DNA from 2 places in the Echinicola vietnamensis DSM 17526 genome. Region 1 is predicted to be linked to the other one. Evidence: riboswitches for the same ligand, from Rfam matches in the RefSeq annotation. Region 1 holds a riboswitch; the other holds the start of a gene.

Region 1 (5,048 bases):
ATGTTTGGGTAAAATATTAGAAAAGTTAGACGTTTGTGAAAAGTTATTTAATAAATATATATAAGATGACAGTACATAAAATAGGCGGAATTTCAGTAGTGCTAATGATCTTGACCGTGATGTTTTCATGTGAGCCAGATCCCAAAATTTCAGCTGCTGCTTTGATTCCCTTGCCGGAGAAGGTGCATGAAGCAGAAGGTGCTTTTGAAATCAATAAGTCCACCAAGATACACGTGGCCCAGGATGCTGGAGAGATGCGTGGGGTGGCGGATTTTTTGGCCACATTGCTCAATCAGTCTACGGGATACAATATCCAGGTGGTCGACGAACTTCCGGAATCAGGGAATTACATTTCTTTGGGGCAGGAAGGTAGTGGAGAGGCGTATAAGCTTCATGTGCAAGACGATCATATTCAAGTGAAGGCAGGTTCTGCAGCGGGAGCTTTTTGGGCAGTACAGACCCTTCGGCAATTATTACCGTTAGCCATCGAGGAAAAAGGGCCGATTGAAGGAGTGTCCTGGAAGGTGCCAGCCGGGGAAATTGAAGATAATCCTGTATACGCTTATCGGGGAAGCATGCTGGATGTTGCCAGGCATTTTTTTGATGTCAATGATGTGAAACGCTACATTGATTTGATGGCCATGTATAAATTTAACTATCTGCACTTGCATTTGGCTGATGACCAGGGCTGGCGGATAGAGATCAAGTCTTGGCCAAAACTGACCGAAATTGGCGGTAGCACGGAAGTAGGCGGTGGCGAAGGAGGTTTTTATACCCAAGAAGAATACAAGGAAATCGTGCAGTATGCAAAGGAGCGGTTTATTACCATTGTGCCGGAAATCGACATGCCGGGACATACCAATGCGGCTTTGGCCTCATATCCTGAGCTCAATTGTGATGATGAAGCCCCAGAGTTGTATACAGGCATTGAAGTTGGGTTTAGTACACTATGTACGGACAAGGAAGTCACTTATCAGTTTATCGATGATGTCGTGCGTGAACTGGTAGAAATGACCCCTGGGCCTTATATCCACATCGGTGGAGATGAGTCTCATGTGACGGCGTTGGAAGATTATATTCCGTTTATTGAGCAGGTGCAGGATATCGTGAATTCGTATGATAAACAGGCGATTGGCTGGGATGAAATAGCCCATGCGGCGTTGCGGCCTAGCACGACTGCCCAGTTTTGGGCCAAGGCAGAAAATGCCAAGATGGCTGTGGAGCAAGGTGCCAAGGTGCTCATGTCTCCGGCCACAAAGGCTTACCTGGATATGCAGTATGATTCCACCACACAGTTGGGCCTGCATTGGGCAGCGTATATAGAACTGGACAGTGCCTATATGTGGGAGCCTACTGAATTGGTGGAGGGCATCGGTAAGGATGATATTCTTGGCGTGGAAGCACCGCTGTGGACGGAGACCATTGAAAAGATGGATGATATCGAATACATGGTGTTTCCCCGATTGATAGGGATCGCTGAGATTGCGTGGACGTCACCCGACAAGCGTAATTGGGATAGTTACAAGGATCGATTGCGCCAGCATACTGAAAGGCTGGAGGCATTGGAGGTAGATTATTATGCCTCGCCCTTGTTAAAAGAAAAGGAAATAGCAGAGTAATAAACTAAAGGCCAGTGATGAACACTGGCTTTTATTTTGGTTAAAAAAAAGCGAAGTAGTTTTTAACTGCTTCGCTTCACTGATGTTTCTCACATGAAAACAGGTTGTGTTTTCATGATGGGTTGACTTTTTATGCAGAAAGTTTCCCAGGACAGGTAGGCTGAAAACCTTATTTTGATCTTTCCAAAGCCCTTTCGATGTCGGCAATGATGTCGTCGTGGTGTTCCAGTCCGGCAGAAAGCCTGATCAAGCCTGGCAGAATTCCTACACGCTGCCGTTCTTCTTCCGTTAGTTTGCTGTGCGTAGTGGAGGCAGGGTGGGTGATGATACTTCGGGTATCTCCCAAGTTGGCCGTGACGGTGATCATTTGCAACTCATCAATAAACCGCTGCGCCCGCTCGATTCCGCCTTTCAGGGTGAGCGTGACAATGCCGCCACCATGTTTCATTTGCTTCTTAGCAAGGTCATGTTGCGGATGGCTTTTTAGGAAAGGGTATTTTACAAACTCTAGCTCCTTGTTGTCCTGGAAATAAGAGGCTACTGCCAAGGCATTGGCGCAGTGTCTTTCCATTCTGATGGCGAGTGTTTCCATGCTTCGTGAAAGGATCCAGGCATTGAAAGGAGAAATCGATGGGCCTGTGTGACGGGTGAAGAACTGCACTTCCTTGATCAATTCTTGCTTACCAAGGATCAGTCCGCCCAAAACACGGCCTTGACCGTCAATATATTTCGTGGCGCTGTGGGCCACAATGTCTGCTCCCCATTTGGCAGGCTGCTGGAGGTAAGGCGTCGCAAAGCAATTGTCCACCACAAGGATCAAGTTATGGGCTTTGGCAAATTTCCCGATCCACTCCAAGTCGATTACTTCCAGGCCAGGGTTCGAAGGGGTTTCGATAAACAGCATCTTGGTGTTGGGCTTTACGAGCTTGTCCCAGTTTTCGATATCTGAAATATCTCCATACGTAGACGTAATGCCCCATTTCGGAAATACCCTTGTCAGCAGCTGGTGGGTAGAACCAAACAGGGACCTGGATGCGAGGATATGGTCACCTTGCTCAAGAAGAGAGGCCATGCTGCCAAACATTGCCGCCATTCCGGATGCCGTGGCGATGCCGTCCTCTGTGCCTTCCACTGCACATACTTTTTCGATCAGATCGGAGCTGTTGGGGTTGGCATAGCGGGAATAAATGTTTCCGGGGATTTCCTCAGCAAACATCTGCCGTGCTTCCTCGGCACTGTCAAATGTAAAGCTGGAGGTCATGTAAATGGGTGCAGAATGTTCCCGTTGGTTGGATTTGGAAGACGCAATCCTGACGGCTTCCGTTTCAAAATGCTTATTGGACATGGTATTTAATATCTTTCAGTTTTTGATTCAATGATTTTGCGTAACAATAGAGAAGCTGCATGGCATAGGCCAATGAAATCCGGTAAGGGATGAGAAAAAAGCGGTGAAAAGGTAGATTGGTCATAATGTCTAATTTATAGTTCCCTCAATTTTTTTGGGCAGGTATTGGCACCTTTTCGCTGTCTCGAATGGTTGCCAGAGGGTCGCAGAGCCTGGTCTCTCGCCTCTTCTGTATAAATCAGTTTCCTGAAGTCATGCAAAGTAACATCAGCACAGTTGATTTTCCAAACTATTTGGCTTTTCAGTAGGCAAGATGAGCGATTAAGGAATGTGCGGGGCAAGCATCTCTGCCCAGCCGTCGTAGCCGAGTTTGGTCATGTGCAGGCTGTCCTGCAGGAATAGCTCAGGCTTTGGTTTTCCTTCACTGTTAAGGGCGACGTCCCAGACATTGACGTAGGATACCCCTCCGGTTTTGTCTGCATACACCTCTAAAAGACGGTTTAAGGTTTCGTATTCTTCTTTCAACTGCCACCTGGAAGGGCTCGGTTTTGGGCTGATCAGGACGATTTCTGTTTCAGGAAGTTCCGCCTGCAGCTTACCCACTAATTTTTGCATGGTCTTCAGGATGGCTACAGGCGTTTTGCCACTTGCCAGGTCATTGTCCCCTTCATAGATAAACACTTTGTGCGGGTGGTACCGGATGATCAGTTCTTGGGCATAATGAAGTAATTCAAATGTCTGTGATCCGCCAAAACCCGTGTTGACCACGGTGACTTCTGGAAAATAGCTGCCGATGTCTTTCCACATTCTTACACTGGAACTTCCCGTAAAAAGGTAAATGTCGCCAGGTGGAACTGGGGTGTCAGAAACGATCTGATCGACTTCTTCTTGAAATTTAACGGGATTATCCTGGGCGAAAGCTGTCTGAATGAGTCCTGTCATTAGTAAGCTGCATAAAACGCAAAGGAATCGGAGATGGGAACGTGAGATGGTCATTTTAATGGGATGGTTTCTTTGATGGTTTGTGATGTAAATAACTAAAAATATTGGAAAAGGAGAAATGGTAGGTAAACTGAAAGTGGTGTGCTGTAAGTTTTCATTTCTGAACACATTTCCGTACACATGAAGGACTTGTTCGTTTTTTGGGCAGCGCCTTTTACACGTTATGTGGGTTGCAGTAAAGTTTTTTTTGACCCAAAATACCATTGATTGGTGGCAGGATTGGCCGATTTCGTCACTTTAATTATGGGATACACCCTGTGGCCGGTAATTTCATTGAAGAGTTGCTCGTTTTTTGAGCAAAGGTGAAGGGAATTATCAAATGAAATCTAGTGTCCATGGAGAAAATGAAAGCATTCTTTTGGTTTTGCAGTGGGGCCAATATTGCCATTCTAAAGAAATGTCCCACCGAGACTAATAAATATGTAGGAATCGGTGGGACGGTGTTCTTTACAGGAGTGCTCGCCGCATTGTCCGCAGGGTATGCGCTGTATACGGTTTTTGAAAGTTGGTACTGGGCAGTGGCTTTTGGAGCAGTGTGGGGTGTTATGATATTTAACTTGGATCGTTTTATCGTTTCGAGTATGCGAAAAAAGGAACGTTTTTGGGCCGAATGGAAACTGGCCTTTCCACGTCTTTTGCTTGCTGTTTTTTTGGCCTTGGTGATTTCCAAGCCTTTGGAGTTGAAGATTTTTGAAAAGGAGATTGATCAAAAAGTAAGTGAGCAGAAGGTGCTGGAGATGCAGGAGGCAAAGGATAATTTGGAAATGGCTTATCCTGAAATTGCCCGCTTGAAGACTGAAAACGAACAATTGCGAGATGAAATTGCCGCAAAAGCAGCATTCCGCGACCAGCTCCAAGAGGAGTATGATGCCGAACGTTTCGGAGTGAAAACACCGGGAACTACGGGCATTGTGGGACTGGGGGTTAACGCCGAAAAGAAAGAGCAGCAATTGGATGCGGCCCAGCGTGATTTGGAGCAATTGCAGGAAAGGAATTGGGTGAAAATTGATGAACATGAGCGGGAAATGGCAGCGGTAATGGCGCGAAAGCAGGAAGTGTTTGAGCAACAGCAAGCGGCTATT
Region 2 (5,048 bases), 1.2 Mb from region 1:
TTTGCTTCAGCAGGAGCGGATGCTGACGGCATCTACTACGATGATAAAAATGACGAAATCATCCAGTTGGTTCGATCAGACAATTCCCTGAATGTTTATGCTGATATCATGGCGGCCAAGATGGATAACGGCCTGTCCATTTCTTTGGGACTATCCGGATCGGGGACTTTTGTCAGTGGACGCGAAATAGCCGTCATGAATGATATGGTCGTCGTGGCAGAGTCACCTGTAGAGGCAAATGGCAACCAAAGCAGCTTATATGTCTATCAGAAAACCAACAACGGCTTCACGCTACAAAACACTTATGAAGTGGACTTTGCACTTTGGGGCATTCACCTAGAGGGCAATACGCTCTATGCCGTCGTGGACAAAACCGCTGACTTGGCAGTGTTCAACAACTTCATGGCCAATACAGACGGCATGATCAGCCCCGATAAGCGTGTGACCATCGAAGGTCTGGGCAGAACACACGGGTTGACCTATTCCATGGAAGATGACCTGATGGTCCTCACCGACATTGGTGATGCCTCTTCAGACAGTGACGGTGGCTTGGTGATCATTACTGACTTCACCAGTACCCTAAACGGCACCACAGACGGAGGAACTATTGCTATGGCTGCGCAGGCCCGGATAGAAGGTAACAACACCATGTTGGGCAATCCAGTAGATGTGGCCTACAGCGAAGACAGCAAAATGATCTTCGTCGCCGAAAGAGCAAATGGAGGCGGTAGAGTATTGGTATATGATTACTTCTCCACCAACGGCAACCCTTCACCAGCCTTTAGCCAAGACGTAGCAGGTGCATCTGCCGTTTATTACTATGAAGATTAAACCCATCACCTAATCCATACGCGATTTGATCGCAGGTCAAACAATATTAAGAAACTACTTACTCTACTACTTCTAAAGGTGTGCTGATGTCCTCAGCCACCTTTTTTTATACCTTGCAAAACGCTTTCGATACCTTTCGGCTCAACACCCCTTCTAATTACGCTTTTCGGTATATCCTTTGAGCCAGAAACCTAAAAACAGTATTCTCTATCGATTTTATAGGGTTTTATGATCGCTTTAATTTTTAAAAAACTCTTTTTCGAATACTTGCAAATTCAAAAATTGGATTGTTACTTTGTGCTATCCTTTACTTTTTAAAAGTACAAGGATTTATACAGAAGAGGTGAGAGACAGGCTCGTAGACCCTCTGGCAACCTGGAAAATCCAAGGTGCCAATTCCTGCCGAATGTGAATATCCGCATTTGGAAATATAAATTCTTAAACAATGAATTTTATAAAAAGGATACACACAGCAATACAACTTCACACACAAAGCATCATCGAATTAATTTTTATCCAAAGGGAAAGTGCCTTGCATCAACGAATGTGCATGTGCAACTAAGCACCCTCCTATTTTGCCCGTTTCGGGCGTCTTTACTTGCTTTTATTCCCATTCTTGATGATCCCAGTTGGCCGAAGTCAACGCTAAACAAAGAGTAAAATGAATCTAACATCACCGTATCTGATTACCGATATGACACAGGAAACATTCCACTGTGAAGAGGAATTAAATCTCGAATCAGGAGAATCACTACCAGGATTTGAGATTAGCTATACCACTCAAGGGCATTTGACGCCTAAAAAAGACAATGTCATCTGGATCTTGCATGCGCTTACCGGCGACGCCAATGTACACGAATGGTGGAGTGGTCTCGTGGGAGAAGACAAGTTTTTTGACCCTACCAAATATTTTATTGTCTGTGCTAACCTGCTAGGATCTTGCTATGGCTCTACCCAGCCCCTTAGCGATAATCCCAAAACCGGCAAACCGTATTATTACGATTTCCCAAACCTCTCCACCCGGGACATGGCCAAGGCCTTTGACCGGTTGCGGCAACATTTGGGTATCCAGCAAATTGACACCATCATCGGGGGCTCGCTTGGTGGACAAGTCGCCTTGGAATGGTCATATAACCTACAGGAGCAAGTGAAAAAGACCATCATTGTCGCTTCCAATGCCAAGACTTCCCCGTGGACCATTGGCTTTAATGAAGCCCAAAGAATGGCCATAGAATCCGATAGCACCTGGGGACAGAACTCACCGGACGCCGGCAAAAAAGGCTTGGAAGCAGCTCGTGCCATCGGAATGCTCAGCTACCGGCACCAAGATATCTTTCATGCCAGCCAAGCTGAAACAGAAGAAAAAACGGATCACTTTCGGGTAAGTTCGTATTTGCGCTACCAAGGTCAAAAGCTTTCCAACCGCTTCAATGCCCTCTCCTACTGGGTACTCACCAAAGCCATGGACAGCCATGACCTGGGCAGAGGCAGAGGAGGAACCGCCAAAGCCCTGTCAGCAATCAAAGCAAAAGTGCTCTCTATCGGCATCAATACCGATTTGCTGTTTACCAAAGAAGAGTCCCAGTTTATCAGCAAAAATGTCCCTAACGGCACCTACAGAGAGATTTCTTCCATCTATGGACATGATGCCTTTTTGGTAGAAAACGAACAATTAAATTATATTCTAACATCTTTTTACTTGGAAAACAATGACTAACCGCATTGGACTGTTTGGCTTTGGAGTGGTCGGACAAGGCTATTATGAAATCGCTAAAAATGACCGCCCATCGCTTCTGCCCGAAACGATTGTCGTACAAAATAAGAATAAAGAAAGGCCCCATTCGCTCCAATTATCCTTTGACCCAAAGGACATTTTAAACACCCCGCATGACATTGGAATAGAGCTGATCTCTGATCCCATTCAGGCCTATGATTATGTCAGCAGCCTGTTGAAATCAGGAAAGAAGGTCATCTCTGCCAATAAAAAGATGCTTGCCGCCCACCTTCCTGAGCTACTGGAATTGGAGAAAAGCTATGGAGGCAGTCTTCTCTATGAAGCCTCTGCCGCCGCAGGCATTCCGATCATCACGTGCCTCGATTGCCATTTTGCGGGTGATCACATCAGCAAGCTCCAAGGCATCCTCAACGGTTCGTCAAACTACATCCTTTCCCGGTTGTTCCAGGATGACCTCAGCCTGTCGGATGCCGTAAAGCTGGCACAGGAAAAAGGCTTTGCCGAAGCAGATCCTACCTTGGACATTAATGGAAGCGATGTCAGCAGCAAATTGACCATCCTTAGCCTCCATGCCTTTGGAAGGTACATTCCTGAAAATGAAATCCTGACCATTGGGGTACAGCATGTTCATGCAGAGGATGTGGCCTTGGCCAAGTCCCTTGGCCTGAAGATCAAGCTGATCGCCACGGTACAAAGGAGCCAAGACGGATTGAGCATGTATATCCTCCCCGCTTTGGTGGGAGAAAGTGATCCATTGTTCTTGGTAGAAAATGAATACAATGCAGCAAAAGTCACTTCCCACAATTTGGGTGAGCAGTTTTTTCAAGGAAAAGGTGCAGGCAGTCTGCCCACGGGCGCTTCCGTTTATGCGGACCTGACCAAAGCCATAAAAGGCTACGCCTATAGCTATGACAAACTGCAAGGAGCGAAAATCAAGCGCGAAAAACCGCTCACCGCATCCTTGGAAGTCATCGTCAGTGCTGACACTGCTGATGCGCTGGCCCCACTGATCGGGCAAGCCACCATCCATCAGGCCCAAGAACGGTACTGGTCGATCTGCACGCTCGCTACAGAAGATCTAATCAAACACCTTCCTGCCATAGAAGCCAATAACGTTTCCATAATCGCACTTAACGGCTCCGTCCGTCAAGAACGCATCCTTGACAGCATCCAAAAGCTGGAAAATGTCCATTTAGGTTAATCCCTTAATGCGATAAGGCTTTGCATCAGGATGTGGTTGATGAAAATCCCATCGTTTTGGTTATCTTCACGTTATGGAATTTTCACAAATAAAAGAAACGTGTCTTTATATCCCTGACCTGGATCAGGCAGAAGATTTCTATCATAAAAAACTTAAGATGCCGGTGATTTCCAAGGAGAAAGGCCGGCATATTTTTTTCAGGTGTGGCACCTCCGTCCTGCTGTGCTTTGTCCCGGAAACTACCCAAAACGAACAAGTGCTGCCGCCCCATTTTGCCCATGGCAAACAACACATTGCCTTTGAGGTAGAAGCCAGTGCTTATCCCGAAAGCAAAGCAGCCTTGATCGAGCAAGGCATCATCATCACCCACGAACAAGAGTGGAAAGACGGATTGGAAAGCTGCTATTTTGAAGATCCCTTTGGGCATGTCTTGGAAATCGTCCCGAAGGGAATTTGGGAGTAGGGATCAAGCAATATTTCTGGGGGATGATTTTCGACATGGTCTTACAAAAGAAAATTTCAAACCGCTAAAACGATGCTTTTCCTCCATCCGCTCGAATGGGTTTTAGCGGGAAGTCATGGAGAATAGGGCGGTCAATGCGGCTAAAACGGAAAACGTTGAATGGGGTAATTTACCATGGACTTCACCCATGGCTATGAATGTGTCGCCCCTCTGGGGCTGGCTTTCGAGGTTACATTATACACGATACCAGGGATTTGCCATTTCTTAAGCATCCTATCTGTGTTTATCAGCGTTCATCCGTGGCAAAGCGCAACCAAAGGTGGTAAATACATTGGTGGATCAACCTATATTATTGGAGGCGATAAATTTCTTTGGTTATCGGAACAATGATAGCCACCAAGGCTCAAAGGCACTAAGAATTATTTTCCTTTAGGCCTAGATTGCAGCATCCACTGGGTGAATATGGGAGGTTGCGGCTTGCTTATTTATGCGTGGTATTACCATTTGGCCACCTGCCAGTCCCCAAAACCCATGCAGGAACCGAAGGCTGAAAGCCTTTCATCATCCTAGCCCAAGGCAAGGCCTTGGGGTGTAGTCGCCATAATCTCTTCCTTTTCAGGCTGAAAGCCTAGCTCAGCACTTCGGTAAACACCGTCCTGATGCTAATTGGGATCAAGGAATATTTCTGATCTGAACTGGAAGAAGCCAAGCTTTGCCGAGGAACCCTCTTCATAGCCAAAGGCATGTCCCAGGTAAATGTTAATCTCATTTCAAGTCACGGATAAAAGGGGTCAACACAGATTTGCAATGGTTTAAGC

The links. Region 1 has a riboswitch for S-adenosylmethionine ahead of ECHVI_RS11130 (O-succinylhomoserine sulfhydrylase). Riboswitches for the same ligand answer to the same signal wherever they lie in the genome.
Region 2: it holds a riboswitch for S-adenosylmethionine, as region 1 does, so the genes downstream of both, metX (homoserine O-acetyltransferase MetX) here and ECHVI_RS11130 (O-succinylhomoserine sulfhydrylase) in region 1, are expected to answer to the same signal.

Annotation. Positions count from the first base shown of each region.
Region 1 is NC_019904.1:2,703,651-2,708,698, forward strand. It holds gene ECHVI_RS11125 (beta-N-acetylhexosaminidase) at 66-1,619, shown strand; gene ECHVI_RS11130 (O-succinylhomoserine sulfhydrylase) at 1,789-2,964, opposite strand; SAM riboswitch class I at 3,096-3,204, opposite strand; gene ECHVI_RS11135 (GDSL-type esterase/lipase family protein) at 3,286-3,906, opposite strand; gene ECHVI_RS11140 (DUF4407 domain-containing protein) at 4,302-5,048, shown strand, end outside.
Region 2 is NC_019904.1:3,884,963-3,890,010, reverse strand. It holds gene ECHVI_RS16000 (hypothetical protein) at 1-831, shown strand, start outside; SAM riboswitch class I at 1,159-1,268, shown strand; gene metX (homoserine O-acetyltransferase MetX) at 1,493-2,548, shown strand; gene ECHVI_RS15990 (homoserine dehydrogenase) at 2,541-3,767, shown strand; gene ECHVI_RS15985 (VOC family protein) at 3,841-4,230, shown strand; gene ECHVI_RS23735 (hypothetical protein) at 4,859-4,999, opposite strand.